Regions from separate parts of the Arthrobacter sp. MW3 TE3886 genome, predicted to be linked through region 2. Evidence: predicted binding sites of a transcription regulator. Region 2 holds the regulator's gene; each other region holds the start of a gene.

Region 1 (10,462 bases), 910 kb from region 2:
CCCCAGCGGTACTGAACCCGCGGCCCTGCTGACCCGCAGCGTTCCTGAGCCGCGCCATCCTGAACAGGGACCCGACGCCGGCAGCCGCCGTCGGGCATGTGAGTTCGCTTACCTCGGCCCGCGATTCGGGCCCGCACCGGCTTCTCAATGTGCGGGCGGGCAGCGGCGCAAAGTAGGCTAGTGGGGTGACTACTCCCACTGCATCCCAGACGTCCCACAGGCCGGTTCTGGTTGTTGACTACGGTGCCCAGTACGCGCAGCTGATTGCCCGCCGCGTCCGGGAAGCGAATGTGTATTCGGAAGTGGTTCCGCATACGTACAGCACCGAGCAGCTGCTGGCCAAGAACCCCGCCGCGATCATCCTCTCGGGCGGCCCCTCGAGCGTCTACGCCGACGGCGCCCCCAGCGTCGGTGCCGACCTCTTCGAGGCCGGCGTCCCGGTCTTCGGCATCTGCTACGGATTCCAGGCCATGGCCAACGCCCTCGGCGGCAAGGTGGCCCAGACGGGCCTGCGCGAATACGGCGCCACCGAGACCACCACCCTCGGCGAGGGCCGCTCCATCCTGGCCGGCATGCCCCAGCACCAGAGCACCTGGATGAGCCACGGCGACTCCGTCCACGAAGCCCCCGAGGGCTTTGAGGTCCTGGCGACGACGGCGGGCGCCGACGTCGCGGCGTTCGCCAATGAGGACAAGCGCCTCTACGGCGTCCAGTGGCACCCCGAGGTCAAGCACTCGGCCTACGGCCAGCAGGTCCTGGAGAACTTCCTCTTCAAGGGCGCCGGGCTGGAACCGAACTGGACCACCGGCAACATCCTCGAAGAACAGGTCCAGCGGATCCGTGACCAGATCGGCGACGCCCGGGTCATCTGCGGGCTCTCCGGCGGTGTCGACTCGGCAGTGGCCGCTGCCCTGGTCCAGCGCGCCGTCGGCGACCAGCTGACCTGCGTCTTCGTGGACCACGGGCTGTTGCGCGAGGGCGAAGCCGAACAGGTCGAACGTGACTTCGTGGCCGCCACCGGCGTCAAGCTCTACGTCGCCAACGAGCAGGAGCGCTTCCTGAGCGCCCTTGCCGGCGTCAGCGATCCCGAGACCAAACGCAAGATCATCGGCCGCGAATTCATCCGCGCCTTCGAGGAAGCCGAGCTGGCGATCATCGCCGAGGCAGCAGCTCACGGCGAGAAGATCAAGTTCCTCGTCCAGGGCACCCTGTATCCCGACGTCGTCGAATCCGGCGGCGGCGAAGGTGCGGCCAACATCAAGAGCCACCACAATGTGGGCGGGCTTCCCGAGGACCTGCAGTTTGAACTGGTTGAACCGCTGCGTGCCCTGTTCAAGGACGAGGTCCGTGCGGTCGGTGCCCAGCTCGGCCTGCCGCAGGAAATCGTCGGTCGCCAGCCCTTCCCCGGCCCGGGCCTCGGCATCCGGATCGTCGGCGATGTCACCAAGGAACGCCTGGACCTGCTGCGCAAGGCCGACGCGATCGCCCGCGCCGAGCTGACCGCGGCCGGACTGGATGACGAAGTGTGGCAGATGCCCGTGGTGCTGCTGGCGGACGTCCGCAGCGTGGGCGTCCAGGGCGACGGCCGCACTTACGGACACCCGATTGTCCTGCGCCCCGTGTCCTCCGAGGACGCCATGACCGCCGACTGGTCGCGGCTGCCCTACGAGCTCCTGGCCCGGATTTCCAACCGGATCACCAACGAAGTGGACGGCGTCAACCGCGTTGTGCTGGATGTGACCAGCAAGCCGCCGGGAACCATCGAGTGGGAATAGCAATCTGAATGGCCGGCCTTTCGAGGCCGGCCATTTCATTTTGTTCCTGACAATGTTTCTGACAATTCAGCCTGAATTTCGCACCGCCCAGTGTTGCGGCCCCGCACCTGCGGGGGATTCGGGCTACCCTCGAAAGCATGCCGGTATGGTCCAAGGCGTCCCGCGCGAGCCCGGCAACCGCGAGCACACAAGATGCGGCCAGGGAAAGCGCGGACGCAACACAGACGAGCGTTGATACGACGAACGCGCCAGAGTCGAGCCCGCCGCGGTCCGGCACAGAGAAGTCGAGCACAGAAAAGAAGGCAGCAGTGTCAGTTGGTCAAGGCCACCCCGAGGGCTCCGAGGAGTTCAGGAAATGGCTGTCGGGGCTCAAGCCCGTCACCGGTGCAGATACCATGCTGCGCTTCACGAAGACGCCCGAAGGCTCAATTGACCTCACTCATGCCCATCCCTCGGGGCTTGCGCAGCTGATGGCAGGGCGGCGCACCCGGCTCTCGACCCTGATCCGCGACCGCCAGCAGTACGTTGTTGCCGCCAGGGCATCGCGCAACCTGCGCTCCAAGATCTTCGAACTCGCCAACGACCGCGGCATCGACGCGGGGTATTTCTCCGCCGGCACGGTCGTCTGGACGTCCGCCGTCGGCGGTAAACCGCAACGGATCTCGGCCCCGGTCATGCTCACCGCCATCTCCCTGACGGTGCGCCCCGGCGAGGACGATTACGAACTGCAGCTCACCGAACAGGCGCAGATCAACCCGGCGCTGGTCCGGCACCTCAAGACCGTCCACGGGATCGTTTTCGACGTCAACGCGGTGACACGGATGGCGTACAGCACGGCACGGTACGACCCGCAGCCCGTCCTGGACCGCCTGGGCACCCTGGTCCAGCCGATTCACGGAGCGGAGGTCGAACACAACCTGCTCGTCTCCACCTTCGCCGACCTCTCCGGCAACCTCGATGATCCGTGGATCAACCAGAACAACCCCCTTGTCACCGCGCTGGCACGGTCCGGTTCCGGCGAACTGGTCGACGTGCCTGCGCTGGAACGCGGCCGCTTCCCCAGCACGGACGACCGGGACCCCGCCGAGGAGCTTCTGCTGCTCGACGCCGACACGGACCAGCAGTATGTGATCGACGCCGTCCGGGCGGGCGACTCCCTGGTGGTCAGCAGCCCGCCGGGCACCGGCCAGACCCAGACCGTCATCAACACCATCGGCGCTCTCGTGGACGAGGGCAAGTCCGTCCTGGTGGTTGGCGACCGGCGGGCCAGCCTCGCCGAGATCTCCGGGCAGCTGGACGGCCTCGGCCTGGACTCGGTCCTCTTGCAGCTCACCGGCAACGCCAGCCCGCTGCAGCTCAAGGGCCAGCTGGTCCGGGCGATCGTCCGCAACGAGAAGTCGCTGCAGCCGCAACTGACCAACCTGCACGCCACACTCACCGGGCACCGCCACGCCCTGATGGACCACGTGGCCTCCCTGCACAACGTCCGGGCGCGCTGGGGTTGCTCGCCGTATGAGGCCATGCAGTCGCTGGCAGAGCTGACCTCCATCCAGCCGGCACCGGCGACGACCGTCCGGCTCAAGCGCAGCGTCCTGGACAACATCCGGGACCGCGAGGAGCTCGCGGGCCGGCTCCGCCGCGCCGCCGAGCTCGGCAGCTTCAGCCGCGCGTCGACCACCAGCCCCTGGCACGGCGCGCGCCTGCTGACCCGCAAGGAGACGCAGGAAGCGCAGGGCGTTGCCCAGTCCGTGGCGGAAAAACTGCCGTTGCTGCGCGGGCGCATGGATGCCGTGGCGGAACACGCAGAGATCCGGCTCGGCCGGACCTTCGCCGAATGGGGCGAGCAGATTGAACTTCTCGTGGCCGTCCGCGAAAGCCTGGACAAGTTCACTCCCGACATCTTTGACCGGCCCGTGCACGACCTGATCTCGGCCACGGCGTCTTCCGCCTGGCGCAGGGAACGCGGGATCGAAATGCCGTCCATGCAGCGCTCACGGCTGCGCAGGGTGGCCAAGGAATATGTCCGGCCCGGCGTGCACATCGCGGACCTGCACAGCTCCCTGGTCCTCGTCCAGGAACAGCGCGCCGCCTGGTCCGGCTACGCGACCACGCAGCGGCACCCGGCCGTGCCGTCCGGGCTGGGCGAAATCACCGGCCTGTACCGGGAACTCGCAGCGGAACTGGCTGAACTCGGCCTGGCGGTCAAGCACACCGCCGCCGGCGGCGAGCTGGACCGCGCACCCTACGACGAACTCCTGCCCCGGGTGCGGCGGCTCGTCGCCGACACCGCGACCCTTGAAACCCTCCCGGAGCGCACGCTGCTCGTCGAAAGCATGCGTGAGCACGGCCTGGGCGAGCTCCTCGCCGACCTTGCCGAGCGCGAGGTCCCGGAAGGTTCGGTGACCGCCGAACTCGAGCTGGCCTGGTGGCAGTCGGCCCTGGAAGCCATGATCAGCGGCGATGACTACCTCGCCATGTCCGACGGCGACGCCCTGCGCCAGCTTGAGGCGGAGTACCGTCTCGCGGACAACGCCCATATCGCCAGCGGCGCTGCCCGGCTGCGGTGGAACCTGTCCGAGCGCTGGCGCACGGCCATCGCAGCCTACCCCCGCCAGGCCGAGCTGTTGCGCAGCCTGCTGAAGGACGGCCGGGTGACCCTGGCAGCCCTAAGCGGCCAGGCGCAGGAGCTGCTGCCCACACTGGTACCCGTGTGGTCCGTCAGCCCCTACCTCATGACCGGCCTCCTGCCGATCGAGCAGACCTTCGACGCCGTCGTGATCCTCGACGCCGAGACGACCTCGTTGCAGGCCGTCCTCCCGGCGATCGCCCGGTCCCGGCAGGTCATCGCGTTCGGCGACGAACAGATCGCCAGCCCGCGGACCTTTACCGTGGGCGTCGAACGGCTCGCCGCGGGGGAGAGCTCCTACCAAAGCGTTGAGAGCTCGTACCGGGCACTCGCTGCCGTGCTTCCGGTCTGGAACCTGAGGACCGTGTACCGTGCGGTCGATGAAGACCTGGTGCGCCAGCTCAGCAAGGGTTTTTACGGCGGGGAACTCACCCGCCTCCCGGAGGGGCAATCCGCCACGGGCCTTGACCGTACCCTCAGCGTGGAGTACCTCCCCGACGGCACGGGGCTGCCCAGCGCTGACCACGACGGCGTCGAATCGGTTGTTGCCGAGGTCAACCGTGCCGTGGAACTGGTCTTCGAGCACGCCCGGCTCCGCCCCCGCACGTCGCTGGCCGTGGTGACCGGCAGCCTCCGCCATGCCGCCCGGATCGGCGAGGCCATCAGGGCCCAACTGCCCAACTACCCCATGCTCGGCAGCTTTTTCACGGCGGGGGATGAGTCCTTCCGCGTGGTGGATCTGGAACGGGCCCAGGGCCTGGTCCGCGACCACGTCATTTTTTCCCCGGGCTACGGCCGCACCCCGCACGGGCGCACCCTCCACAGCCTCGGGCCGCTTTCCGCCGAGGGGGGCCGCGCAAAATTCGCCCTGGCGATGACGCGTGCGCGCCGGTCCCTGCACGTGCTCAGTTGCTTCCGCCCCGAAGACCTCGATGTCAGCCGCCTCAGCCACGGCGCCGTGGACTTCTACGAACTCCTGGACCGTGAGATCGCGGGCAACACGGACCTTGGCAGCCCCGCCTCCCGGGCCGCGGCCAGCGAGCAGGCGCTCGGCGCCGATCCGCTGGTGGCCGACCTGGGCGACCGGCTCCGGGCACGCGGGGCACGCGTGTGGCACCAGTACGACGGTGTCCTAAACATGGTGGCGGCCGCCGATCCGATGACCACCATCGGCCAGGACGACGCGGAGATTCCCCGTCCGGTGGCGATCGAGTCCGATGGCACCGGCCACTACCGGCGGATGAGCGTCCGGGAACGGAGCAGGCTCCGGCCGCAGCTTTTGGAGCGGCTTGGCTGGCGGTACATGCCACTATGGACCATAGAGGTCTTCACCGACCCCTCGGCCTGCGCCGACCGGATTGGCGGCTACCTCGGGCTGGAGAAGCCCGCCGCGTCCAGCCGGCTGCGGACATCGCACGGGTTCTTCGACGACGGCATCGAGCACCTGGCGATCGACGAGGCCCGGGCCGCCGAGTACCACGTGGCGGCCGAACCCGCGGGACAGGTATTCCGCGGCCACGAAACTGCCGGCCAGGAACTCCGCCGGCAGGCACCCGCATCAGCAATGACAAGCAACACAGGCAGTAAGGAGGCCGGCGGCATGAGTGCGGACGGCATCACCGGCAACACCTCGAAAACCGGCGACAATGGCGACACCGGCGCCCACGAAGCCGCCGCAACCAACGCCGCGGCGGGGGCCGCGGCCGACACCGCTGGGCCGACGACCGCTGGGCCAAAGCCCGGCGAATCGACCGGCGACGGGCCGGACCTGGACGCCGCGAAGGAGACGACCCGCCGTTCGGAGGCACAGGCCACCGTGGCCGAGGGTGTGCTGCCGAACAAGGCGGCGGAAGACGACCCCCGGCGCTGGGGTGACCAGCCTGATAATTACGACCACGACGCCTGGCTCCAGGAACAGAAGCCACCGCACTGGGGCTGACGCTACCGTCCGCAGCAGAGCCTGCGGGCGCAGCCGGCGTCGGCCCGAGCCAACTGCCCGGGCACCCTGGCACTGCGGGAACGCTAGCCCGGCGGTGACGCCACGAGCACGAAAAACAGCTTGCCCTGGGTAGACGCGCCCGCCAGCCTGCGTGCCTGGTCGGCAGGTGCTGCCACCACCACCAGCCCGTCAGTCTCCGCAGCGGCGGGCCAGGGGCCGGCCTTGCCGCCCTGCGCCGACGTCCAGAGCACCGGCACGGCTTCGGCCAGGACTTGGCTCTCGCCGGGTTGTTCCGTGCCGTTGCCGCCGGTGAGCACCACGTTGACGAGCTGCCCGGGGGAGACGAGCTGGATGGAGGCCGGATCCGCCATCCTCAGCGGCACGGCCGCAGAGCCGGGCGGGCTTCCGGCGAGCAAACCCGGCCCAAGGATCTGGGCGTCGGTGAGGAGCTGGCCCTGGCGCAGCGGTGCGGCCAGCTGTTTGCCCTCGAACGCGGTCTCGCTGCCCGGGTTGCCGGCAGGAACGAGGCCGGGCGGCACGCTGATCCTGCTGACATCGCCGGGTTCCAGGGTCCTTCCGGCCGGCAGATCGGCCGCTGCGGCGAAGGCTGCGACCGTGTCAGCGGGCGGGGGAGCCAGCTGCTGAACCGTCAGACCGGCGGGGATGCAGAAGAGGAGGGCCGCGATAAGGCGCCGGTTCCGGTTCAGCCAGCCGCGCAGGCGGCGTCGCGACGGGTGGCCACGGGGCGGATGCCTGCGGGGTTGTGTGGGACGGATTCGGCTCCGGAACGGACGGCCGGCGGCGGAAGACGTGGCTGGGGGAGGGCTGACGGGTCGGATCCCGGTGCGGGACCAGCGGCCGGAGGCCACTTCGGGCATTGCGATGCGGAACGGCCTGAACGAAGGCGTGGAAGAGGGCCCGGATGCCGCCGGGGCAGCCGTCCGGAACGAGGGCGGGGAAACCGCGCTGGGGAAAAGTGCCATGCCGCCACGCTACGGATCCGCCCAGGGCGGCGGGAGATGGGGAGCGTGCTATGTGGATAACGGCCATAGCGGACAGGGGCCAGCGGTTCAGGCGGTGCCCAGGCTCAGCCAGCCGTGGCCCAGCCGGCAGCCGGCGCCAACCAGGCAGATGCCTTAGCTGGCAGCGGCGGCGGGTGCGGGGGTGGCCGCGGGGGCAGCAGGAGCCGGAGAAACCGTGCTGCCCTTGGCGTCGCGCGAATCGGTCCGGTAGAAGCCGGAGCCCTTGAACACTACGCCGACGCTGTTGAACTTCTTGCGCAGCGTGCCCTGGCACTCGGGGCAGGACGTCAAGGAGTTGTCGCTGAACGACTGCACGATCTCGAAGGCGTGGCTGCAGTCCTTGCAGGCGTATGCATACGTGGGCACTGGAAATCCTCCTCAGGGGCAAACGAGCAGGTCCCGTGCTGTCGAGTCCGGATCACCGCCGATATGTCTATCGACCGGTTCCGTCCTTAGCAGTCGCAGGGCCTGAGTGCCAATTCTATCACCTTGGCACGAGCCCGGATCAGTCGGGCCGGGATCAGCCGAGCCGGATGATCCCGCCCGGGGTCAGCGCCGTGTCGACTTTCCGGTCGAACGACTCCGCCGGAATGCTGCCCGCGGGCAGCACCTCCGTGTCATACACGACGGCGGCAGTCGGCAACGCGACACCGTCGGACGCCACGCCGGGCGCACCGCCGGGCACCCCGCCGGACGTGGAGGTCATGGCGGCCAGGGCGGCAAGAAACTTGTCGTAGTAGCCGCCGCCTTGTCCGATTCGGTTGCCCGAGAAATCCACCGCCGTGGCCGGGAGGAAGATGGCGGTGGCGTCCCGCATGACGTCGGTGCCGTGGCGTTCACCGACTGGCTCCTGGATGGGCGCGTAACGGCTGCGGACAAACCCGGACAAGGGAGTCCAGTACACCCAGCTGAGCTTGATATCGGGTTCGCAAACCGGCAGCAGCACCCGGTGCCCGGCATCGACCAGGGCCGTCAGCAGCGGCAATGTGGGCGGCTCGGCGCCCACCCCGAGGTACGCCGCGAAGGTGCCCTGGCGGCCGCTGGCCAGCCCGGAGGCCCACTGGAGCCCATGGCTGGCGATGCCCGCCGCAGCGGCATCCTGCGCGGCCGGCGGGAGCGCGGAACGCGCCGCCCTGTGGCCGGAGCGTATTTCCTCTTTTGACGCCATCTTGGCCCTTCCTCTGCCTCTTGCAGCCGCGCTGCAAGAGGCAGGCCCGGCGGGCGGTTCGCACAATGATTACGCAATGATTCGTCCCTCCGTTAGATTAGTCGTGTGAATACACCCAACGCTTCCGTCCGCAAGGCCGTAATCCCCGCCGCGGGCCTTGGTACCAGGTTTCTCCCCGCCACGAAGGCCATGCCCAAGGAAATGCTGCCTGTCGTTGACAAACCGGCCATCCAGTACGTCGTCGAGGAGGCCGTGAACGTCGGCCTGAACGACATCCTGATGATCACCGGCCGCAACAAGAGGGCGTTGGAGGACCACTTCGACCGCGTCCCCGCGCTGGAGTCCACACTGAAGGCTAAGGGCGACACGGCGAAGCTCGAGTCCATCCAGGCCGCCAGCAACCTCGGTGACATCCACTACGTCCGCCAGGGCGATCCCATGGGCCTTGGCCACGCCGTCCTCCGGGCCAAGCAGCACGTCGGGCAGGAGCCGTTCGCCGTCCTACTGGGCGATGACCTCATTGACGCCCGCGATGAGCTCCTCAGCACCATGATCGAAGTCCAGGCCAAGACCGGCGGGTCGGTGGTCGCTCTGATCGAGGTGGACCCGTCCCAGATCAGTGCCTACGGCTGCGCCGACGTCGAGGCAATCGGCGGTGAGGACTTCGTCCGCATCAACCAGCTCGTGGAGAAGCCCGACGCCGCTGACGCCCCGTCCAACCTGGCCGTTATTGGCCGCTATGTGCTGCACCCGGCCGTCTTTGAAGTGCTGGAGCGCACTGCGCCCGGCCGCGGCGGGGAAATCCAGCTCACGGACGCCCTGCAGGAACTCTCGGCCGGCACCGGCGAGGGCTACGGCGTGTATGGCGTCATCTTCCGCGGCCGCCGCTACGACACTGGCGACAAGCTCAGCTACCTCAAGGCCTGCGTCCAGCTCGCCTGCGACAGTGAGGACCTCGGCCCGGGCCTGCGCGAATGGCTGCCCGGCTTCGCGTCCAGCCTGGCCCCCAGCCTCGCCAAATAACTCCCGTGGGGGGCAGCTTCACCTGGCCGGTGACCCTGGAGAGCGGCGACATCGTGTTGCGCCCGATCCGGTACCGGGACCGCAAGGAGTGGACAGCACTCAGGTCCCGCAACTGCGAGTGGCTGGCCCCCTGGGAGGCATCGAACCCGGTCCCCGGCGGCGGTCTGCCGGACTACCGGCAGATGGTGCGTTCGCTCAAGGCCCAAGCCGCGCAGGCGACGGCCCTGCCCTTCGTGATCGCGGAATGGACACCCGGCCATCAGGCACCGGTGATCGTGGGGCAGCTGACGGTGTCCTCGATCGTATGGGGATCGGCCATGATGGCGACGCTTGGCTATTGGGTTGACAAGGAACGGGCCGGCCGGGGGATCGCCCCCACCGCGGTGGCCATGGCGACGGACTATTGCTTCGGCACCCTTGGCCTGCACCGCATGGAGATCAACATCAGGCCGGAGAACGCGCCGAGCCTGCGCGTGGTGGAGAAACTCGGGTTTCGCGACGAGGGATTCCGGCCCAGGTTCCTGCACATCAACGGTGAATGGGCGGACCACCGGACCTTTGCGCTTACGGCGGAAGAAGTACCGGAAGGCCTCCTCGCGCGGTGGCTGAGAACCCGCCAGTCCTGAAGCCCGCGACAGCCGCCTGACCAGCCACAACGCTCCGACGCCGGTCAGCTGCCGCCGCGCGCGCGACACACCCCTGACAATGCGGGGCAGCACCCCATATACCTCATACGGTTTTGAGTGTGGACTTCCCTCTTAGCAGCTCTGTGATCCTTGTCATTGCTGTTGCGCTCTGGATCGTGTGGGTGGCGCCTTACGTTCTCCGGAACGGACGCCACCAGCTGCAGCCTGCAGGCGAATTCCTGGCGGACGTCATTGACATGGAACCAGCAGATCCACAGGCGGG
Region 2 (10,462 bases):
GGTGCCCGGCAGGAAGCCGAGCCGCTCCCCCGCCTCGACGGCAGGACGGGTCAGGATGATGCGGCTGACTTCCTTCTGCTGCAGGGCCTGGACTGCCTTGGCCATTGCCAGGTAGGTCTTGCCGGTACCGGCCGGCCCGATCCCGAAGATGACCGTGTTCGCGTCGATCGCGTCCACATAGTTCTTCTGGTTCAGCGTCTTGGGCCGGATGGTCTTCCCGCGGGTGGAGAGGATGTTGGTGGTCAGCACTTCCACGGGGTTCTGCAGTGACTGGCTGCGGAGCATGGAGACGAGCTGCTGCAGCACGGCCGGGGTGATGACGGTGCCTCGGGCCACCAGCCCGCGCACCTCATTGAGCAGGCGCATGATGCGCGGCACGTCGGCGGCAGGCCCGCTGATCGCAAGCTCGTTGCCCCGGACGTGGAAATCGACGGCGGGGAACTGGTTTTCGATGAATCTTAAGGCTTCGTCATGGCTGCCCAGCGACTGGACCATCTGCTCTGAGTCGTCGAACAAGACCACCTCCGTCCGCAGCCCTGGTAGGGAGTGGGGAAATTCCCCTGCGGTGCGTTCTCGGGCGCTGAACCGGGCCTTGCCGTTCGCTGCTTCAGTCATGGTGTTGGCCCGCGGGCCTCTGGTCCCCTCCAGTATGAATATGGTCTGTCGCCGTGATCCGTACCGACGGCGGTTCGCACCGCCCGCGGCCGGGGTCAACGGGTCCTTCCATCTTACGCCAGCGCGGCGTGGCCGACGCCGGAGGGGATACGGCGTCGGCCGTTACGGGTCCGTGTTACCGAAGACGACCCACCCATCCAGCCAGTGGGCGCCTGTTGCCGGGCACGGCTGTTCCGCGGTGAAACCGGCCGGCCCGTGCTGGGTTGCTGCGGTGATCAACGTCAGCCCGGTGGCGAAGTGTCCAAGAACGTGGCGGAGTGTCGTCGGGCTGAGATCAGTTTGTTCCGTCATGGCGGGTCCTTTCGGGCGCTGGTAGCCCCAAATCAACCACCGCGGATACGGGTTCCCAAGCCGGCCGCAACGCACTGTCGCGCAGCGACACAACGCGTCACGGACCCGTTGCATGACGTAAGAAATGGACGCCACGGGTTCGCCGGCCATGGCCGTTAGGCTCGGTTGATGGCAAACCACGAAAATTTGATGGACGTCAGATCCGCGTACGACACGGTCGCCGAGACTTATTCAGCGGTGATCCCGGATACCAGCTTCGAGGCCGAGCTGGATATGGCCATGGTGGACCATTTCATAGCGCACCTGCGCGCCACGGCGGACCGGACGGTGATCGACGTCGGATGCGGCACCGGACGAATGACCGGTTACCTCGGCCATGCCGGGCTGAACGTCAGCGGTGTCGACGTGTCGCCCGAAATGGTCCGGGTCGCGCAAGAACTGCATCCCGGGCTGCTGTTCGAAGTCGGAGAGCTGGCGGACCTGCCCAAATCCGACGCAGCTGCGGACGGCGTCCTCGCCTGGTATTCGATCATCCACTCTCCCCCGACGGCGCTGCCGGCGATCGCGCGCGAGTTCTGGAGAGCGCTCCGCCCGGGCGGTTCGGCGCTCGTCGCTTTCCACGCCGGCAGCGGCCACCACACGATTGACCGCGCCTACGGACATGACGTCCAGCTCCGCACGGAACTGCACGCCCCCGACGAGGTGGCGCTCCGGTTCACGGAACAGGGCTTTGCGATGCGCGCCCAGCTGGTGCGTTCACCGCGAGCCACGGAAAAACATCCGCAGGCCGCCATTCTCGTCGACAAACCCCTAGCCCCTTAAGCCCTTAGCCCCTCAAACCTGTAGCCCCTCACAGGGGACGTTGGCGTGTCCGCAGGGCGGAACCAGCGGTGAACTGCTCTTCACGGCTGTAGTCGAGATAGTGCCCGAGGGACGGATCGTCGGTTCCCGGCATGGCTCCGGCCGCTGCCGCCTTCACCAGCCAGTCCACCTGATGCGGGATGGTCTGGGCGTATGTCCCCACCGGCTCATAGGCCAGGTCGAGGGAGGCCTTGGTGCTGAGTACCAGCGGGGGCCGGAAATCCCAAGGGTGGTCGCCGAGGCCCGCGGGTGCGCTGTCATCCAAGAGCACCTCTTCCCAATGGTGGCCCAAGTGGCGGGCGATTGCTGCCGCGATCTCCCGGGCATTCGGCGCATCTGGATCAGCGCTGTTGAGGATCCGTGCCGCGGGCACGGCGGCCACCCGTTCCACGAGGGCCGCCGTGTTCACCGCTGCCGTCGTGTGGTCCGCACCCTGCCCCGCATGGGCCAGGAATACGGCCGGGCGCCGGTCGAGCACCCGTTTGACGAACATCCATTCCCGGGGCAGGGCCGCGCCCTCACCATGTACCTTGGAGGCCCGGATCACTGTCACCGGATGGCCGCTGTCCAGGAGGGTGTGCTCTGCGGCCACCTTGTTCGCGCCATAGCCTTCCCGGGAACGGTATTCCCCGGCTCCCGGCCGCATAGTCGGATTGCCCTCGAGGATGGGCGCCTCAAAGCGGGGCGGTATATCGGAATTGACGTGGTTGCCGGCGGCGTCGACGTACACGGCCTTGCTCGAGAGCATGACGGCGGAGGTCACCGCGGCCAGGTGCGGCAGGAGTTGCCGGGCATCGGCCTCCGCGTAACACACCGCGTCCACGAGGAGATCGGCACCACCGGCCATCAGCCCGGCCAGGGCGTCGTCGTCACGACGTTCGGCGGCGATAAATCGGGCACCGGCGGCAGCCAGGTCAGCCGGCATCTTGGTCCGGTCCCGGCCCGTCATGTCCACGGCCCAGCCGGCACGGATCAGCCGCCACGCAATTGCGCGGCCGAGAACGCCAGTGCCTCCAAGGATCACAGCCCGTTTCATGGGTCCGACTCTAACGGACGGGGTGCCTGGGGCGGACGCACCGCCAAAGTACGGTACTTCCATGTTCATCATTCGCGAAGGGCGCCCAGACGATGTGCCCGGCCTTGCGGCGCTAAGGGCCACGTGGGCGGCGGAACAGGACCCTGCGCTCATCAACGATCCAGCCTTCGATGCCGCCTTTAGAGAGTGGATGACTGCCAGTCCCCGAAAGTTCTTCGTGGCCGACTACGGTGGCGAACTAGTCGGGATGCTCAACCTGATGATTTTCGAGCGGATGCCCAAACCGGGGACGGAATCGTCCCGGTGGGTCTATCTGGGCAACGCATACGTCCTTCCGGAGTTTCGGAACGCCGGAGTCGGCGGCCGGCTCGTGCACGCCTCGATCCGGTTCGCGCAAAGCATCACTGCCGTACGGATGGTGCTTTCCCCCTCCGACGAATCACGCGACTTTTACGCACGGCTTGGTTTCGAGCCGGCCGCGGAACTGAACATTCTCAGGTTCTGACCCCTCGGGTCCGCCAGGCCGATGCGCCGTGGATGTGCCCGGCTAAATGTCGGAGCGGACCATCCTTATCTCAGGTAGTTCCTCCCAATCGGGTGAAAGCAATTTTCGTGTCCCATCGGGCTGAAAACCGTTCTTGGCATAGAAGGCCTGAGCACGGGGGTTGGCCTCAAGCACCCACAGGTAGGCGGGTAAATCGCCGAGGGCGGCCCTCAGCAGGGCTTCCCCGAGTCCAGTGCCATGGGTGCGCCCCAGTGTGTAGATGGAGTAAAGCTCAAGTTCTCCGGGTAAGTCATCGTCACGTCCCGTGCCTGCGTCGGCAAATCCGACGATTTCATTGCTCTTGTCCAGGGCGATGATTCGAGGCTCAGCGCTGTCCAGATAAGGTCGGCGTTTTTCCACGCGCTGCGGGATGCTGGCACGGCGCGCATCGAAGAACGCCGGGGACAGAAGGTGGCCGTAGCATTCCTCATGGGCCCGGGTGTGCATCCGGACTACGGCGTCAGCGTCCCCACCCGCGGCCTGGCGGATGTGGTATTCCATCCTCCCAGCCTAGCTTTGACTTGAGGGGTTCCCAGGGTCATTTTCAGCCTGCCCGCAGAACGCTGCGGCGGTAAGGCAGCGACGCCGTCACCAACCGCCGCGCGTCGGTGTATGTCCCGTTCGGGCATCGTCGGGCATCGCCATTTCGGCCCGCAGGCCCAGGAGCCGGATCGGACGGCCCGCTTCGACTCCGGCTGCGAGGTCCAAGGCCCGCGAGAGGATTTCGTCCCGGTCGAATGTCTCGGGAATCTTCCTCGCGTGTGTCTTGGTGACGAACGGCGCGTAGCGAACCTTCAGGGTCAGTCCAACCACGGGCCGTCCTTCGGCCACAACATCCTCCAGGACACGCGCCGTCAGCTCCCTCACGGCGCCGTCCACCTGGGCGGGTTCGGTCAGGTCGCGCTGGAAGGTGGTCTCCCGGCTATGCCCGCGGGCAACCCACGGGGTGGCGTCCACAACGCTGGCGCCGTCCCCGCGTCCGAGCTCCGCGTACCAAGGTCCCATCCTGGGGCCGAACTCCGGTACCAGGTCTTGGGGGTCGGACGCGGCGAGCTCGGCGACTGTGTTGATGCCGAGTTTGGCCAGCCGGCCCGACACCTTGGTTCCGACGCCCCACAGGTCCTTGGTGGGCCGACTGCCCATGACAGCGAGCCAGTTCCCGGCAGTGAGACGGAAGACGCCGGCCGGCTTGCCGAAACCGGTGGCGACCTTGGCTCGGACCAGGGTGTCGCCGATGCCCACACTGCAATGCAGCTGCGTACGCTCCAGGACAGCGGCCTGCACCTGCCGGGCGTAGGCTTCCGGATTCTCAGTCTTGATGCCCACAAAGGCTTCGTCCCAACCCAACACCTGCACGGTGGCGCCGGGCTGCGCGCGCAGGGTGGCCATGACCGTTTCAGACGCCGCCAGGTAAGCCTCCTGATCGACGGGCAGGATCACGGCGTCGGGCACTTTCCGGGCCGCAATGCGTAAGGGCATGCCGGAACCCACGCCGAACGCCCTGGCTTCGTAGGATGCGGTCGACACCACGGCGCGTTCCGTAGGATCGCCCCGGCCGCCGACAATGATCGGCTTGCCAGCAAGCTCCGGCCTCCGGAGTACTTCGACAGCCGCGATGAACTGGTCGAGATCGACGTGCAGCACCCACGGGATTCCGCTCACGCCACCAGTCTGCCCTAAACGACCCCGGCAGGCATCGCTGGCTCAGCAACGATGGGCGCCACCGGCGTCCGCGCTTGGAACCACCAGCGGGCAACTTTAGGTATCAACTTTGTATCGGCCTCATATCGTTCCCGTTGCAGTTCCGGCGCCGGGGCCCAAACCCGGCTGCCGCGCCGTGCCCGTGTGCCATGCTGGAATCCGGCTCCCCCGGGATCGCCGCGCCGGTCTCCGGCCGGTGAGGGACGGGGGCGGCCGCCAGCGGCCGACGACGGCTACAAACGGACCATCACCGCGGAACGCGGGGCGTAAGACGAAGGGACAGCGGCATCAGCAAGCGTGGAGTTCAGCAGCCATCGGTGGGGCGCATCCGCCGCGCCGCGCTGGCGTTGGCGCTGCCTGCCGCCCTCGTCCTGTCCGGCTGCGTGGCGACGCCGCAGAGCGGCATCACGAATTCCAGCAGCCCGTCGGAACTCATTCCCGTCCCGGCGTCGGGCGTGCCCACCACGAGCGCTCCGCTCGAGACAGCCCAGACGTCGAACAAGGCTCCCGTGTATTGGATCGGCCGGGGCAATGACAACGCGTTTCTCTACCGCGAGTTCCGAGACGTTCCGGACCAGGACAATCCCGTCACCCGCGCCCTGCGGGTAATGATGTCGCAGAAGCCGCTGGACCCGGATTTTTTCACGCCCTGGCAGAATCCGAAGAAGCTGGCGACGTCGATTTCCGGCAAGAACGTCATCACGGTGGATGTCTCCGCTGATGCCTTCAACAGCAACGTGGATGCGGCCATGGCCGAGCGCGCCATCCAGCAGCTCATCTACACGGCGACAGCTGCCGCGGCCAGCGCCGGCCTCATCGATGCCGGACAGCAGGTCCAGGTGGTTGTGCTGGTGGACGGTCACACGGACTACGTGGCCTTCAACCATGTCCGTCTGGGCGAGCCGACGTCCCGCAGCGCCGGGATGGTGGCCCCTGTGTGGATCATTGATCCGCAGGAGGGCACGTCCGTGGGCGACGGATCGGTCAAGATCCGTGGCCGCAGCACCGTCCAGGGCGGGAAGCTCCGCTGGGCGATCCTCAAGGTCGACGGCGACGGCGACAACGCCAAGACCGCGTATCTCAACGGCAGCGCCACCGCCTCGGCCGATGCAACCCAGTCCGGGCTGTTCACTTTGTCCGTGAACCTCGGACCGGGCAATTATGAGGTCCGGGTGTCCCAGGTGGACGCATCCGACAGCGCCAAGGAGGTATTCCAGGACACCCGCGGGTTCACGGTCAAATAACCGTCACCGTCAAATGGCCGTCACTGTCACTGGTGACGGCGGCTGCCGCAGGTCACCAGCGGCCGAGGATGTCGCTGGCCAGCACGGTGGCGGCGGGCCCCGCCGTGGACGAACGCAGAACATGGTGCCCCAAAAGGGCCGTGACCGCGCCGGCGTCGCAGAGCCGGGTCACCTCCCGCGGACTGATGCCGCCTTCCGGACCCACGATCAGCAGGACCTCACGGGATCCGGCGTCGCCTGCCATGACCTCGCCGGGCTGCGCGGATTCCAACCAGGATTCCAGGACGAGCCGCAGGGGGCGCACGGCGTCTTCATGCAGGATGACGGCGAGGTCTGCCGCCGCCACGGCCGCCTGCAGCCCGGCGCCGTCGACGGCGGCCCGGACCTCGGGAATCCATGCCCGGCGCGCCTGTTTGGCGGCGGCCGTCACCACCGACTGCCATTTGGCATGCGCCTTCGCGGCCCGCTCGGCCTTCCACCGCACGATGGACCGCTCGGCCTGCCAGGGAATGACGGCGTCGATGCCCAGTTCGGTCGCGGTCTCGGCCGCGAGTTCGTCGCGATCGCCCTTGGCGAGGGCCTGGACCAGGACCAGCCGGGTTCCGGGCCGCGGTTCCTCGGCAAGGTCCACGCATTCGACGGTCAGCTCCCCGGGAGCGACTGCGGTCACGGTGCCGGTCAGGCGTTTGCCGGCGCCGTCCGCGATGTCGACGGTTTCCCCGACGGCGATCCGCTTGACGGTGACGGCGTGGCGTGCCTCGCCGCCTTCAAGGACGAAGGCCGAGCCGGGGACCTGCTGGTCCAGGGTGCCTGGAGCGGTGAAGAAGACCGGGTTACTCACCGCTACAGGTTACCGAGCCGGTCCCGCAGTTTGGCGAAGACGCCGCCGCTGGCCGCAAGCTTTCCTTCCGTGAGGTGCTCGCCGCGGTGCTTGGCCAACTGGCGGAGCAGTTCTTCCTGGACGTGATCGAGCTTGACCGGCGTTTCCACCTGCAGGTGCACCTTCAGGTCGCCGCGGCCGTGGCCGCGCAGGTGCGTGACGCCGAGGCCGCGCAGGGTGATGATCTCGCCCGACTGGGTGCCGGCCTTGACGTCGATCTCCTGCTGACCGTCGAAGGTGTCGAGGGATATTTCGGTGCCGAGCGCGGCAGCGGTCATGGGAATGTTGAGGCTCGCGTGGAGGTCATCGCCCTCGCGCACGTAGGTGGGGTCGTTGTTGACCCGGATCTCCACGTACAGGTCCCCGGCGGGGCCGCCGGCGGGGCCTGCCTCGCCCTGGCCGGACAGCTGGATGCGGGTGCCGGTGGCGACGCCGGCCGGGACCTTGACGGTCAGGGAGCGGCGGCTGCGGATCCGGCCCTGGCCGCTGCATTCGTTGCAGGGGTCCTTGATGACGGTGCCGAAGCCCTCGCAGGATCCGCAGGGGGCGGATGTCATGACCTGGCCCAGGATGGACCGTACGGCGCGCTGGACCTGACCGCTGCCGCCACAGATGTCGCAGCGGACCGGGTGGGTGCCCTCGCGGCAGCAGGAACCCTCGCACGTGGGGCAGATGACGGCCGTGTCAACCTCGAGCTTCTTGTTCACGCCGAACACGGCGTCGCGGAGGTCGATGCGGACGCTGATCAGTGCGTCCTGGCCGCGGCGGACCCGGGACGCCGGGCCGCCTTGGCCGCCGCCGGCGCCGAAGAAGGTCTCGAAGATGTCCTGGAAGGCGAAGCCCTGGCCCGAGTAGCTGCCGCCGCCGAAGCCGTTGTCGGTACCGTTCTCGTTGCCGGTGGTGTCATAGACCCGGCGCTTCTGCGGATCAGAGAGGACCTCGTAGGCGTGGGTGACGGCTTTAAACCTGTCCGAGGCATCCTCCCCGGGGTTCACGTCCGGGTGCAGGGTGCGGGCCAGTTTCCGGTAGGCCTTCTTGATCTCCTCCCCCGATGCGTCGCGGGAGACTCCAAGAACGTCGTAGTGGCTGCTCAAAGTGTGTATCTCTTCCTTTTCGTACTGCCTGTGGGGCACTGCCTGTGGGGCAAGAAGTCGTGTTCGGTCCCGGGCCTGTCAGGGCCCCAGGATCCTCGAAAGGTAGCGGGCCACCGCGCGGACGGCGGCCATGGTGGTGGGATAGTCCATCCGGGTGGGCCCAAGCACGCCGACCTTGGCCGTGGCGTCCGGCCCGTAGGCGGTGGCCACAACCGAGGCCTCGGCCAGACCGTCGTAAGGGTTTTCCCGGCCGATGCTGACCGTGACTCCCCGCGGGTCTTCGGCCATTTCGCTGAGCAGGCGGAGCATGACCACCTGCTCCTCGAGGGCCTCCAGCACGGGGCCGATGCTGAGCGGGAAGTCCACGTTGGAGCGGGCCAGGTTGGCGGTGCCGGCCATGACCATGCGCTCTTCGCGGCTGCTCGTGGCCAGGGCCTCCAGGCCGCGGGCCAGCGCCTGGGCCGCTCCGCGCCGCGCGGGCGGGCCACCGGCAACGACGGCGGGCAGCAGCTGCGGCATCAGGCTCAGCGGGGTTCCGGAGAGGCTGGCCAGAAAGCTGGTCCGCAGTTCCGCCAGCGCGTCGTCGGGAAGGTCCTGCCCGACGTCGATCACGCGCTGCTCCACCTTGCCGGTGTCCGCGATCAGTACCGCCAGCACTTTCCGGGGCGCCAGCAGCACGAACTCGATGTGCCGCACCCGGGCGCGGCTGAGCAGCGGATACTGCACGACGGCGACCTGGTTGGTCAGGTGCGAGAGGAGCCTCACGGTCCGGTCAAGAATGTCGTCGAGGTCGTCGGATCCTTCCAGCAGCGCCTGGATGGCCCGGCGCTCGGCCGGGGACAACGGCTTCACCGCTGAGATCTGGTCGACGAAAAGCCGGTAGCCCTTGTCAGTGGGGATCCGGCCGGCGCTCGTGTGCGGTGCCGTGATCAGGCCCTCGTCTTCCAGCGCCGCCATGTCGTTTCGGATCGTGGCGCTGGAGACGCCGAGATGGTGCCGTTCCACGAGTGCTTTGGAACCCACGGGCTCACGCGAATGGACGTAGTCCTCCACGATGGCGCGCAGCACTTCGAGTTTGCGCGGTTCGCTCACGCTCCACCTCCAATCGACGGTCCCGCAGTCGGTGCCGTCCGCCGTGTCCGGTCCGGGTCCACAAGTGCTGCACGGACGGTCCGCAACAGGACAAGGGTTAGCACTCGACATGCCTAAGTGCTAACCAGTCTAATATGAGTCGCCGCGTTGTTAGCATTGGATTCGCTCCAGGCGTGGCCCGCGGGAACGCGATTCCCGTCACGCCGGCGCCGAGACCGTGGCAGCCGCTGCCGTTGCCGCGCCGTCGCGGTCCGGTTCCGGCCCCGGAGAGTTCCACCGACCGCCGTACATTCCGAGTGCAAAGTAAGCGTGTAGAGATGTCGTACCAGAACTGGGGACCCCAGGACCTGTCCGCCCCCGCCAAGACCCAGTTGCCGGAAGTCCCGGTGGAACGCGGGATGGTCCTCGAGGAGGTCCAGTCCGGCTGGGTGGGCGCCGTAACCCGGGTGGAGAAGTCCGGCGGCATGCACGTGGTGGCGCTGGAGGACCGGCGGGGCAAGTCGCGGTCCTTCCGCCTCGGCTTTGGCTTCCTCCTGGAGGGCCAGCCCATCCGCCTGATGCCGCCGGCCCCGAAGAAAGCGGCACCGGCCGCCGGTGCCGGCCGCACGGCGTCGGGCTCGGTGCGGGTGGCGGGGCAGCGCGCCCAGGTGGCCAAGGCCAGCCGTATCTGGGTGGAGGGAAAGCACGACGCCGAGCTCGTGGAGAAGGTGTGGGGCGATGACCTCCGGGTGGAGGGCATTGTCGTCGAACCCCTGCACGGCATTGACGACCTCGCAGCCGCCGTGGCGGAGTTCGGCCCGGGCCCGGGGCGGCGCCTCGGCGTGCTCGTGGACCACCTGGTACCCGACTCCAAGGAGTCGCGGATCGCCGATGCCGTCATGGCCTCACCGGGCGCCGCCGGCAACGTCCTCATTGTGGGGCACCCCTACGTGGACGTGTGGCAGGCCATCCGGCCCGCGGTCCTGGGGATCGAGCAGTGGCCCGTGATCCCCCGCGGCATGGACTGGAAGACCGGCATCCTGATGGCTTTCGGCTGGCCCCACT
Region 3 (10,462 bases), 930 kb from region 2:
TGGGCGTGCGAGTCACCGAGCACGACGATCCGCTTGGTGACCTTGTCCGGCTTGTTGTTCTGCAGGCAGCCCTGCAGCAGGGGGTCGCTGGGGACGTTTCCGTCCGTGCACAGCCCGTCGATGTCCGCCCACTCGTTCTTCATCGCCGCCGGCGCGGGGATGATCTTGGCTTCCGGCGTGGGCTTGCCGGCGTTTTCCGGTGCCAGGGCGGCCGCGCCGGGGGTCAGTTCCTTGGGCTGGGACGCAGCCTCGGCTTCGTCGGCCAGGAGCTGGCTCTGCCACACGGCGACGGGACCCGCCAGCAAGGCACCACAGGCGGCAATCACTACGGCGGTACGCCAGGCGCGGCGCTTGGGCCAGTGCCATTCGCGCAGCGGCTTCTCGACGAAACGGGTGGTGAGCACGGCCAGGACGACGGACGCGGCAACGATGCACAGACCCTGGAACAGGTTGGGCGCCGTGATGCCCGCCCCGGCGAGGGCCAGGACCAGCAGCGGCCAGTGCCAGAGATAGAGCGCATAAGAGTTATCCCCCAGCGCCACCAGGGGTTTCCAGGTCAGGAAGCGGTCGACGCCGAATCGGCTGCCGCTTTGACCGGCGGTGATGATCGCGGCGGCGGCCAGCGTGGGCCACAGCGCGATGAAGCCGGGGAAGGAACGGTCCACGGTCAGCAGCAGCCCGCAGGAAAGCATGGCGGCGAGGCCGGCCCAGCCGAGCACGACGCGCAGGATCCTGCCCGGCTTCAGATACGGCAGGGCAAGGGCCAGGAGCGAGCCGAGCGCGAACTCCCAGAGTCGCGCGCCGGTATCGAAGTAGGCGTGGGCCTGGTTCGTGGCGGTCTGCTGGATCGAGTAGGCCAGGGACACGGCGAAGATGGCGCCGAAGGCCGCAACCAGCAGCGACCGGTAACGCAGCAGGACGTGGGCCTGGCCGGTCCAGCGGCGGAGCAGCCGGGAAAGCAGCGCCGTGCCGGCGAAGACGAGCGGCCAGAGCACGAACACCTGGCCCTGGATCGAGAGTGACCAGAAGTGCTGGAGCGGGCTCGCGCCCGAATGGTCCTGGGCGTAGTAGTCCACCGCGCTGTCCGCCAGGAGCCAGTTCTGCCGATAGAGCAGGGACGCCCAGGCCTGTTCAAGGACGTCGGGCCAGCGGCTTTGCGGCAGAATGGCCCAGGTGCCGGCGAGGACGCCGAGAATGACCACGACGACGGCGGGCAGCAGGCGCTTGAGCAGATGCAGCCAGTGGCTGAGCAGCCGGAGCGGCGCGCCGCTTTCGACCTTCCGCGTGAAGCTGAGCGTCATCAGGAAGGCTGAAATGAGCAGGAAGATGTCCACGCCGCCGGAGACCCGGCCCAGCCACACGTGGTACGTGACCACCATGAGGACCGCGAGGGCGCGAAGGCCCTGGACTTCAGGGCGGTAGCTAGTTTTTCGGGTCGCCGGAGAACCTGCATCCGCCCTTGGCGGGGTGACGATGGTTCGCTCGCTCGACACAAATAACCCTTCCGGCCGGTTTCCAAAACATCAATGTTACCGAAACGTAATTTTCTTTGCCAATCGCGCGGGTCCCGCGCAGGCCTCCGCGAGGCCGGGGCGGCGGCCTCCGTGCGCCCGGCTGGCGGCGCTCTCGGGGGGCCGCCGGCGTAGTCGGCCGCGTCGTCAGCCGCGCGGCGGAAGCTAGGCTGGTAGGAGTCTGAGGAGGCCGCCAAGTGATCGTGCAGCTGCGCATTTGTGTTCCGGGCGAATTGTCCGGAGTTGTTCTCGAAAGTTGTACAAATCACGTCGGCGTCTCGGAAGTGGCGCTGGCGAAGGCTTCGTCCGTCACGCCGCCCGGGGACGTGATCGAGGTTCTGCTGGCCCGGGAATCCGTGGAGGGGCTCGTGGAGAAGCTGCACGCCCTCGATGTCCAGCAGCGGGGATCGATTACGGTCATCGCACCGGACCTTGTGCTCTCGGACCGCGCCGACCGGGCGGAGGCGGAGGCTCCAGGTGAGGGCGCGGACGCCGTGATCTGGGACGAGGTGTCGCGGCAGACCGGCGAGGATTCGCGCCTGACGTGGAGTTTCCTGGCGTTCCTGGTCCTGGCGACGCAGCTCGCGGCCATCGGCATCGTGACGGACTCCACCATTGCGATCGTCGGCGCCATGGCCGTTGGCCCGGAGTTCGGTCCGCTGGCTGCCCTGGCCGTGGCCCTGGTCCGGCGCCAGCGGCGGCTCGGACGTGACGCGGCGCTGGCCCTCGGCGTCGGCTTTCCCGTCGCGATGCTGGCCGCCGCGCTGACCGCGTGGCTCTCCATACCCCTCGGACTGTTCCCTACAGACGCGCTGGATCACGGTTCGGCAGTTGAATTCATCTACCACCCCGGCCCCTATTCCCTGATCGTCGCCGTCCTCGCCGGAACAGCCGGGATGCTGTCGGTCATCAGCCGGCGCTCTGCGGCGCTGATCGGGGTGTTCATCTCCGTCACCACGGTGCCGGCAGCCGGGTTTGTCGCCGTGGCACTGGTCCTGGGCGAGTACCAGAAGGCGGCCGGCTCCGCCCTGCAGCTGTTCCTGAACCTGCTGGGAATCGTGGTGGCCGCCGTCGCCGTCCTGCTGTTCTACCGCCTGGTGACCAAGCGGCTGGCGCCGGACGCCGCCCGGCAGCTGCGGCGCAGGGCGGACCGCTCCCAGCGTTGACCCATATGGGCAGCTGGTGCCCGACGTGGCCCGCCGGCCCGGGGACCGTCGGGCCTATGGGCCCCATCCGGTCGCGGCGAGGAGCCTCTCGCTGAACATGGGGGCCATGCTGGCCGCATAGCTCCGGCTGAGGTGGTTGTTGTCGAGGTAGACGTAGGTATTGCCGACCGCGCCCGGGCATTCCGTGCCGTTGCAGATCAGGTCAGTCATGTCAACGAACGCAACGCCAGGCAGCTTGCCATCTAGCGCGGCCAGGGGATTCGTCGCCGCCAGGAGGCCCTGCTCGCGCGGCCTGCAGTCCGGCGCGTCGGCACCCTTGGTCGCCACGCACTCTGCCATGTTGAAGGAAAAGCGCGGATTGTCCCGGAGCGCCACGACCTTGATGCCCTCGTCCGCCCAAGACTTCGCGGTGGCTTCGAAGCCCGGGATCACAGTCTCCTGTGGCGACGACGGCGCCGCTTCGGTGCCCACGATGATAATCGCGTCCGGCGGGTTGTTCTTCACTTCCGATGCGACCGCCGCATTGAAATTGTCGCAATCCGCGGAGACGTGCTGCGGCGCAATGTTGGGCTTGCAGGCGCCCTTGAGCATGGCGTAGAGCCGCCAGCCCTTCTCATCGCTGAGGGGACCGATCGAGCCCAGCCATTGCTGGGCGTGGGAGTCACCGATCACCAGGACCTTTTTCGCTCCGGTGTCGGACTGATTGTTCTGGAAACAGTCCTTCTGAAGCGTCTTGTCCTTCGGTTGCAGGTCACCGGAGCACGAGTTCGGCAGGCTGGCCCAGTCCTGCGGCAGCGTCTGCGGGGTGGGGAGCAGGACGGCGTTGGCGTCCGCCTGGTCCACGAAGCCGGGCATCAGCGCCAAGGCGCCCGGGTTGTTCTTCGGGGCCTGGGCCAGTACTGCCTCGCTTTCGAGGCGCTGCTGGATCTGAATCCCGGCCAGCGGCACGGCGGCGGTGGCCACGACCGCGGCGATGGCAACAAGGGCGCGGCGCCGCCGCACCTCCGGCCACTGCCACTCACGCCAGGGCTTCTCAATAAAGCGGGTGGTGAGGTAAGCGAGCACCAGTGAAACGGCGACGATGACGGCGCCCGTGATCGGACCCGCTTTGTCCCTGTGCAACACGGCAAGCGAGATGACCAGGACCGGCCAGTGCCACAGGTACAGGGCGTACGAAATGTCACCCAGCCGGACCAAAGGCTTCGAACTCAGGATCCGGTCGACGCCGAGCTTGCTGCCCGACTGTCCGGCGGCGATGACGCAGGCTGCCGCCAGGGTGGGCCAGAGTGCGACAAACCCGGGGAAGGAAGCCTGGACATTGAGCAGGAGGCCGCAACTGAGCATGGCCACAATGCCAAGCCAGCCAAGCCCGATCCGCCAGCCGCGCGGAAGCCGCAGGGCAGGAAGGGCCAAAGCCACCAGGGTGCCCAGGGCAAACTCCCACAGCCGGGCCCAGGTGTCGAAGTACGCCTCAGTTTGGCTCGCCTGGGTGAAGACGATGGAGTAGAGCAGCGAACCAACGAAGATCACGGCGAAGACGTAGCACAGCAGCACGCGGTAGCGGAGCTTGAAGCGCTTGGCGACGACCGCGGCCCCCACAAAAATAAGCGGCCACAGGATAAAGACCTGGCCCTGGATCGAAAGGGACCAGAAATGCTGGAAGGGGCTGGCCTGGCTGTGGTCCGCGGCGTAGTAGTTCGTCGCCTGGGTCTGCAGGAGCCAGTTCTCAGCATAGACCAGGGAGGCCCAGCCCTGGTTGATGATTTCCATCCACCGGGTCCGGGGCAGGAACAGGACAGTTGCAGCGAGGATGGCCACCAGGACGGTGACGGCGGCCGGGACGAGGCGCCGGAAAAGGTGCAGCCAGTGTTTGATGAGGGCCATGGACCGGCCCTGCTCGTAGCGGCCCACGAACTGCAGCGTCATGAGGAAGGCCGAGATCAGCAGGAAAACGTCCACGCCACCGGAGACCCGGCCCAGCCAGATGTGATAACTCATGACCATCAGCACGGCGAGGGACCGGAGTCCCTGGATTTCGGGCCTGAAGGTGGATTTTCGGCCAGCCTTGGGTGCGGGATCGTGCCCCGCCGCGGCATTGTGCCGGGCAGGCCGGGGCAAGGTTCCTTGCTGTGTCATAGAACTATCCCTCAACCAGATAACCAAAGCCTCCATGTTACCAAAACGTAATTTTGATGGCCAATCGCCGCGGCGGCCACCGATCCCCATTGAGGCATGCCAACGTGGGAGTTTCCAGTGAACCTGGGACGCTGGAGCGGCGCCTGACGGGTTAACTCTGCCAGAATCACGGCAACTTCCGGCCAAGAACACGGCAGAACGGCAGCAGAGACTCGACAGAAAAGGGACGGCCCGGCAAGTTGCCGGACCGTCCCCCTGCGGGCAGAGCCTAGTGCTTGTGCCCTGCGTGCTCGTCTTCGTCAGCCGGCTTCTCCACCACGAGGGTTTCCGTGGTGAGGACCAGTGCCGCGATGGAGGCCGCGTTGCGCAGAGCCGCACGCGTCACCTTGACGGGGTCGATCACGCCGGCGGCGATCAGGTCTTCGTATTCGCCGGACTTGGCGTTGAAGCCCTGGTTTACGGCGGACTCGGCGACCTTGGCAACGACGACATAGCCGTCGAAGCCGGCGTTCTGGGCGATCCAGCGCAGCGGCTGGGTCAGGGCGCGGCGAACGATGCCGACGGCGGCAGCCGCGTCACCTTCGAGGGCCTGGACGGCAGCGTCCTCGTCGAGCGCCTTCAGGGCGTGGATGAGGGCGGAGCCGCCGCCGGCCACGATGCCTTCTTCGAGGGCAGCGCGGGTGGAGGACACGGCGTCCTCGATGCGGTGCTTCTTTTCCTTCAGCTCAACCTCGGTGGCAGCGCCGACCTTGATCACGCCGATGCCGCCGGCCAGCTTGGCCAGGCGTTCCTGCAGCTTTTCCTTGTCCCAGTCCGAATCGGTCCGGGTCAGCTCGGCGCGCAGCTGGGCAACACGGGCGGCGACGTCCTCGGCCGAACCGGCGCCGTCGACGATCGTGGTGTTGTCCTTGGTGACCGTGATGCGGCGTGCGGTGCCGAGCACCTCAAGGCCAACCGTGTCCAGGCTCAGGCCCAGTTCCGCGGAGACAACCTGCGCACCGGTGAGGGTCGCGATGTCCTGCAGCATGGCCTTGCGGCGGTCGCCGAAGCCCGGTGCCTTGACGGCAACGACGTTCAGCGTGCCGCGGATGCGGTTCACGATCAGCGTGGACAGGGCCTCGCCCTCGACGTCTTCGGCGATGATGAACAGCGGCTTGGAGCTCTGCAGCGCCTTTTCCAGCAGCGGCAGGAAGTCCTGCACCGAGGAGATCTTGCCCTGGTTGATCAGGATCAGTGCGTCCTCGAGGACGGCCTCCTGGCGTTCCGCGTCAGTGACGAAGTACGGGGACAGGTAGCCCTTGTCGAACTGCATGCCCTCGGTGAGGACCAGCTCGGTCTGCGTGGTGGAGGATTCCTCGATGGTGATCACACCATCCTTGCCGACCTTGCCGAACGCCTCGGCCAGGAGCTCGCCAACCTCGTCGCTCTGCGCGGAGATCGCGGCCACGTTGGCGACCTGCGTGCCTTCAACCGGGCGCGCGTTCTCCAGCAGGCGGGCAGCGACGGCCTCGACCGAGACCTCGATGCCACGCTTGATTTCGCCCGGAGCGGCGCCTGCCGCTACGTTGCGGAGGCCTTCCTTGACCAGGGCCTGGGCCAGGACGGTGGCGGTGGTGGTGCCGTCGCCCGCAACATCGTTGGTCTTGGTGGCGACCTCCTTGGCAAGCTGCGCGCCAAGGTTTTCGTAGGGGTCGTCCAGCTCGACTTCACGGGCGATGGTCACGCCATCGTTGGTGATCGTGGGGGCGCCCCACTTCTTGTCCAGTACGACGTTGCGGCCGCGCGGGCCCAGCGTGACCTTGACGGTGTTGGCGAGCTTATCGATGCCGGCTTCAAGCGACCGGCGGGCAGCGTCGTTAAACGCAAGCTGCTTTGCCATGGTTTTGTCCTTTCAAGACAGAACCCCGCGCAACTGATCCAGACAATGCGTAAGGATCGGCTGCGCGGGGGTCCAAGAGAGTTACTTTACGACGATCGCCAGAACGTCGCGGGCGGAGAGCACGAGGTACTCGGTGCCGCCGGTCTTGACTTCGGTTCCACCGTACTTGGAGTAGATGACGACGTCGCCGACGGCAACGTCGATGGGAACGCGGTTGCCGTTGTCATCGAAGCGGCCGGGGCCTACTGCAACAACTTCGCCTTCCTGCGGCTTCTCCTGCGCGGAGTCCGGGATAACCAGGCCGGAAGCCGTGGTCTGCTCGGCTTCGAGCGGGCGGACAACAATACGATCCTCAAGAGGCTTAATAGAGACCGACACTCGGACCTCTCCTTTTCGTCAGCAAATTTGTGGACTATGAAGCGGTGATGCCAAGGCGCACAGACCGTCGTCGCGGTGCCGGCAGCGTGCCTGGCGGAGCGCGCTTCATGTGTTAGCACCCTCCTAGGGAGAGTGCTAATGACGACTCTATGTAAATGGTTAGCACTCGGTCAAGGCGAGTGCCAGAAATTCGTTCCGGGTGAACATGCCCCCCCCCCCGTGGGACATGCCCATTTTTCGCTGCGGCCGGTGGACACTTGGGCATCATGTCCTCTGCCCGCGCTGAGCGATGGACATGCCCAGCATGCGCGGGCGGCCCGGGAGGACATGCCCACTCCTGAAGCTGAGCGATGGACTTGCCCTGCGGGTGCGGGCTACCCCGAGGGGACATGCCCATTTTTCGCTGCGGCCGGTGGACACTTGGGCATCATGTCCTCTGCCCGCGCTGAGCGACGGACATGCCCAGCATGCGCGGGCCACGCCGGAGGACATGCCCAACGGGTGTGGGCCACGCCGGCGGACATGCCCAACGATTGCGGGCTGCCCGTGAGGACATGCCCAATCTTGGTGGCTGCCGGAGGACACTTGGGCATCATGCTCGCTGCCCGCGCTGAGCGATGGACGTGCCCAGCAGGCGCGGGCCACCCGGAGGACATGCCCAATCTTGGTGGCTGCCGGAGGACACTTGGGCATCATGTTCGCTACCCGCGCTGAGCGATGGACATGCGCAACGGGCGTGGGCTTCCCGGGAGGACATGCCCAAGCGTGGCGAAGGATGCTGGGCATGTCCTGTGTCCTGTGGAACCGATTGGCTCTGTGGCCTGTGGCACCGTTTGGCGTTGCGGGCGCTCGGCCCACGCGCTGCGCCCCCGCGTGCGCCTACTCGGTGGCTACTGGCCCGCGAGATCGTCGAAGTCCACGTCCTCGCCGTCGTCTTCGTCCGTGTCCTGGCCATCGTCGTTCCGGTGCCGGTACATCAGCACGGCACCGGCGGAGGCCAGCAGGATCCCTGCGATGAGAAAGACGATGCCGCCGAGCCGGGCCGCGGTATAGGTGTCGCGGATGGCCCGGGCCTCGTCCGTGGCGTCCTGGACGTTCTTGCCGCCGACGGAATACACGGTGGCGTTAAAGGAGTCGAGGAAGAAGATGATCACCAAGAGTGCGACAGACACGACGGCGATCACCGCGCCGGCGATCAGCGCCGGTTTTGCGTAGCGGGCCAGCCCCTGCGGGCGCCGGCGCTCCTGCCCGGCCTCGTCGTTCCCGACCGTGTCCTGTCCGGCCGTGTCCGCTGAGATGCTGTCGCCTGTGCCGCTGTCTTCCATGCCGTCAAGCCTAGCCCCCGCCGTCCGGTCACAGCGCGCCCGCGGACCTCAACTACGCTGGATGGCATGACTGACGCACCGCAGGAACATATTGCCCCGATCCTCACCCCCGAGGGCTGGGAGCTGCTGGCGTCGTTGGGGCCGTACCGCGAGGACGAGGCCTTCCGCCTCACGGCGGCGCTGCGCAAGGCCGGCCACTCCCCCGAAATGGTCTCGGCCGTGCTCACCCAGTCCCGGCTGCGGACCAAGGCCGAGGCGAAGTTCGGCGAGTTCGCCCGGCAGATGATTTTCACCAAGGCCGGCCTGGAGCAGGCCACCCGGCTCACGGTGGCGGCACGGCACGCGCAGCGGTTCGCGGAGGCCGGGATCGGCCACGTCGCGGATCTCGGCTGCGGGCTCGGGGCGGATTCGATGGCCCTTGCGTCCCTGGACCTGGTGGTCACCTCCGTGGAAATGGACGAGGCCACGGCCGCCTGCGCCACGATGAACCTGATCCCGTTCCGCAATGCCACCGTGGTGCATTCCGATGCCACGTCGGTATCGCTCGAAGGGGTCGACGGCGTCTGGCTCGACCCCGCCCGGCGCACGACGTCCACTTCGGGAACCAAGCGGATCTGGGATCCGGAGGATTTCTCCCCGCCGATGTCCTTCGTGGAGTCACTCGCCGGTTCCGGCCGCGCCGTCGGCGTGAAGATGGGCCCGGGCATGCCGCACGATTCCGTGCCGTCCGGATGCGAGGCGCAGTGGGTCTCCGTGGGCGGGGACGTGACCGAGGTGGCCCTGTGGTTCAACGCGGTGCGGCGTCCCGGGGTGCGGCGCGCGGCCCTCGTGCTCGGACCCCTCGGCTCTGCTGAGCTCACCAGCGGCGAGGACTTCGGCGCCGGCCCGGTGGCGCCCGTGGGACCCGTGGAGGGGTACCTGTATGAGCCCGACGGCGCGGTGATCCGCGCCGGCCTGGTGGCCGACGTCGCGCTCCAGCTGGGCGGGCACCTCGTGGACGAGCACATCGCCTACATCTGCGCCCCGGAGCTGCATGACACCCCGTTCGCCAGGGCGTACAGGGTCCTGGAGGTGATGCCGTTCAACGTCAAGGCACTCAAGTCCTGGGTCAAGGATCAAGGCATCGGGGTCCTGGACATCAAGAAGCGCGGCACGGCTGTCACGCCGGAGGAGCTGCGCAAGCAACTCCTGCCCGGCGGCAGCGCCAAGCACAAGCACAAGAAATCGGCCACCCTGGTCCTCACCAGGATCGGCGAAGACCGGGTGGCCATCTCGGTGGAGCCCGTCTAGCCCCGCCAGCGGGATCCCACGGGCGCGGGGCCCCGTGGCAGGATCCCACGGAAGGGGCCGGGCGGCCGGGTTACTGGGCCCGCGTGAACTCCTCGGCGGCCCGGATTTGCTCGTCGGTCGGCCGGACGCCGGTGTACAGCACGAACTGCTCGAGCGCCTGGATCGTGGCCACCTCGGCTCCGGTGATCACGGTCTTGCCGGCCGCGCGGCCGGCCTTGATGAGGGGCGTCTCGGCCGGGAGCGCGACGACGTCGAACACCACTTTGGCGGCGTCGATGGCCTCCTGCGGGAAGGGCAGCGCGGCGGCGTCCGGGCCGCCTGCCATACCGATAGGGGTGACGTTGACCAGCATGTCGGCCATGCCGGTACCGGACGCGGCAGCGCCCAGTTCGGCGCTCCAGGCGAAGCCGTACTGTTCGGCCAGGGCGCGGCCGGATTCTTCGTTGCGGGCCACGACGGTCACGTCCTTGAACCCGGCATCGCGCAGCGCGGCCACGGTGGCCTTGGCCATGCCGCCGGAGCCCAGGACCAGCACCGAGTAGTCCGTGGGGACCGCGTTGCTCTGCAGGAGCTGCTCGATTGCGGTGTAGTCGGTGTTGTAGGCCGTGAGCCGGCCGCCGTCGTTGACGATGGTGTTGACCGAGTCGATGGCCTTCGCCGACGGGTCCATGACGTCAACGAGGGCGATCACGTCCTCCTTGTAAGGCATGGACACCGCGCAGCCGCGGATGCCGAGGCCGCGCACCCCGGCGATCGCCTGGGCGAGGTCGGTGGGGG

Evidence for each region. The regulator HrcA, encoded in region 2, represses chaperone genes, less so after heat shock. The targets are predictions, from matches to a motif close to TTNGCACTCGNNNNNNNCGAGTGCNAA.
Region 1: the regulator HrcA is predicted to act here: its motif matches at 7,815-7,841, upstream of ABH915_RS16985 (FmdB family zinc ribbon protein).
Region 3: the regulator HrcA is predicted to act here: its motif matches at 7,230-7,256, upstream of groES (co-chaperone GroES).

Annotation. Positions count from the first base shown of each region.
Region 1 is NZ_JBGCAN010000001.1:3,744,269-3,754,730, reverse strand. Features, by position in the region: gene guaA (glutamine-hydrolyzing GMP synthase) at 186-1,775, shown strand; gene ABH915_RS16995 (AAA family ATPase) at 2,084-6,340, shown strand; gene ABH915_RS16990 (RcpC/CpaB family pilus assembly protein) at 6,424-7,323, opposite strand; gene ABH915_RS16985 (FmdB family zinc ribbon protein) at 7,477-7,728, opposite strand; gene ABH915_RS16980 (5-formyltetrahydrofolate cyclo-ligase) at 7,883-8,530, opposite strand; gene galU (UTP--glucose-1-phosphate uridylyltransferase GalU) at 8,636-9,553, shown strand; gene ABH915_RS16970 (GNAT family N-acetyltransferase) at 9,559-10,179, shown strand; gene ABH915_RS16965 (hypothetical protein) at 10,323-10,462, shown strand, end outside.
Region 2 is NZ_JBGCAN010000001.1:2,835,517-2,845,978, forward strand. Features, by position in the region: gene ABH915_RS12900 (PhoH family protein) at 1-615, opposite strand, end outside; gene ABH915_RS12905 (hypothetical protein) at 778-966, opposite strand; gene ABH915_RS12910 (class I SAM-dependent methyltransferase) at 1,135-1,788, shown strand; gene ABH915_RS12915 (NAD-dependent epimerase/dehydratase family protein) at 1,817-2,863, opposite strand; gene ABH915_RS12920 (GNAT family N-acetyltransferase) at 2,925-3,368, shown strand; gene ABH915_RS12925 (N-acetyltransferase family protein) at 3,411-3,908, opposite strand; gene ABH915_RS12930 (DNA polymerase IV) at 3,996-5,051, opposite strand; gene ABH915_RS12935 (GerMN domain-containing protein) at 5,426-6,352, shown strand; gene ABH915_RS12940 (16S rRNA (uracil(1498)-N(3))-methyltransferase) at 6,405-7,193, opposite strand; gene dnaJ (molecular chaperone DnaJ) at 7,196-8,326, opposite strand; gene hrcA (heat-inducible transcriptional repressor HrcA) at 8,405-9,418, opposite strand; gene ABH915_RS12955 (DUF3097 domain-containing protein) at 9,736-10,462, shown strand, end outside.
Region 3 is NZ_JBGCAN010000001.1:3,764,905-3,775,366, forward strand. Features, by position in the region: gene ABH915_RS17045 (acyltransferase family protein) at 1-1,493, opposite strand, end outside; gene ABH915_RS17050 (DUF389 domain-containing protein) at 1,796-2,677, shown strand; gene ABH915_RS17055 (acyltransferase family protein) at 2,732-4,813, opposite strand; gene groL (chaperonin GroEL) at 5,082-6,692, opposite strand; gene groES (co-chaperone GroES) at 6,774-7,070, opposite strand; gene ABH915_RS17070 (hypothetical protein) at 7,961-8,395, opposite strand; gene ABH915_RS17075 (SAM-dependent methyltransferase) at 8,462-9,685, shown strand; gene ABH915_RS17080 (shikimate 5-dehydrogenase) at 9,756-10,462, opposite strand, start outside.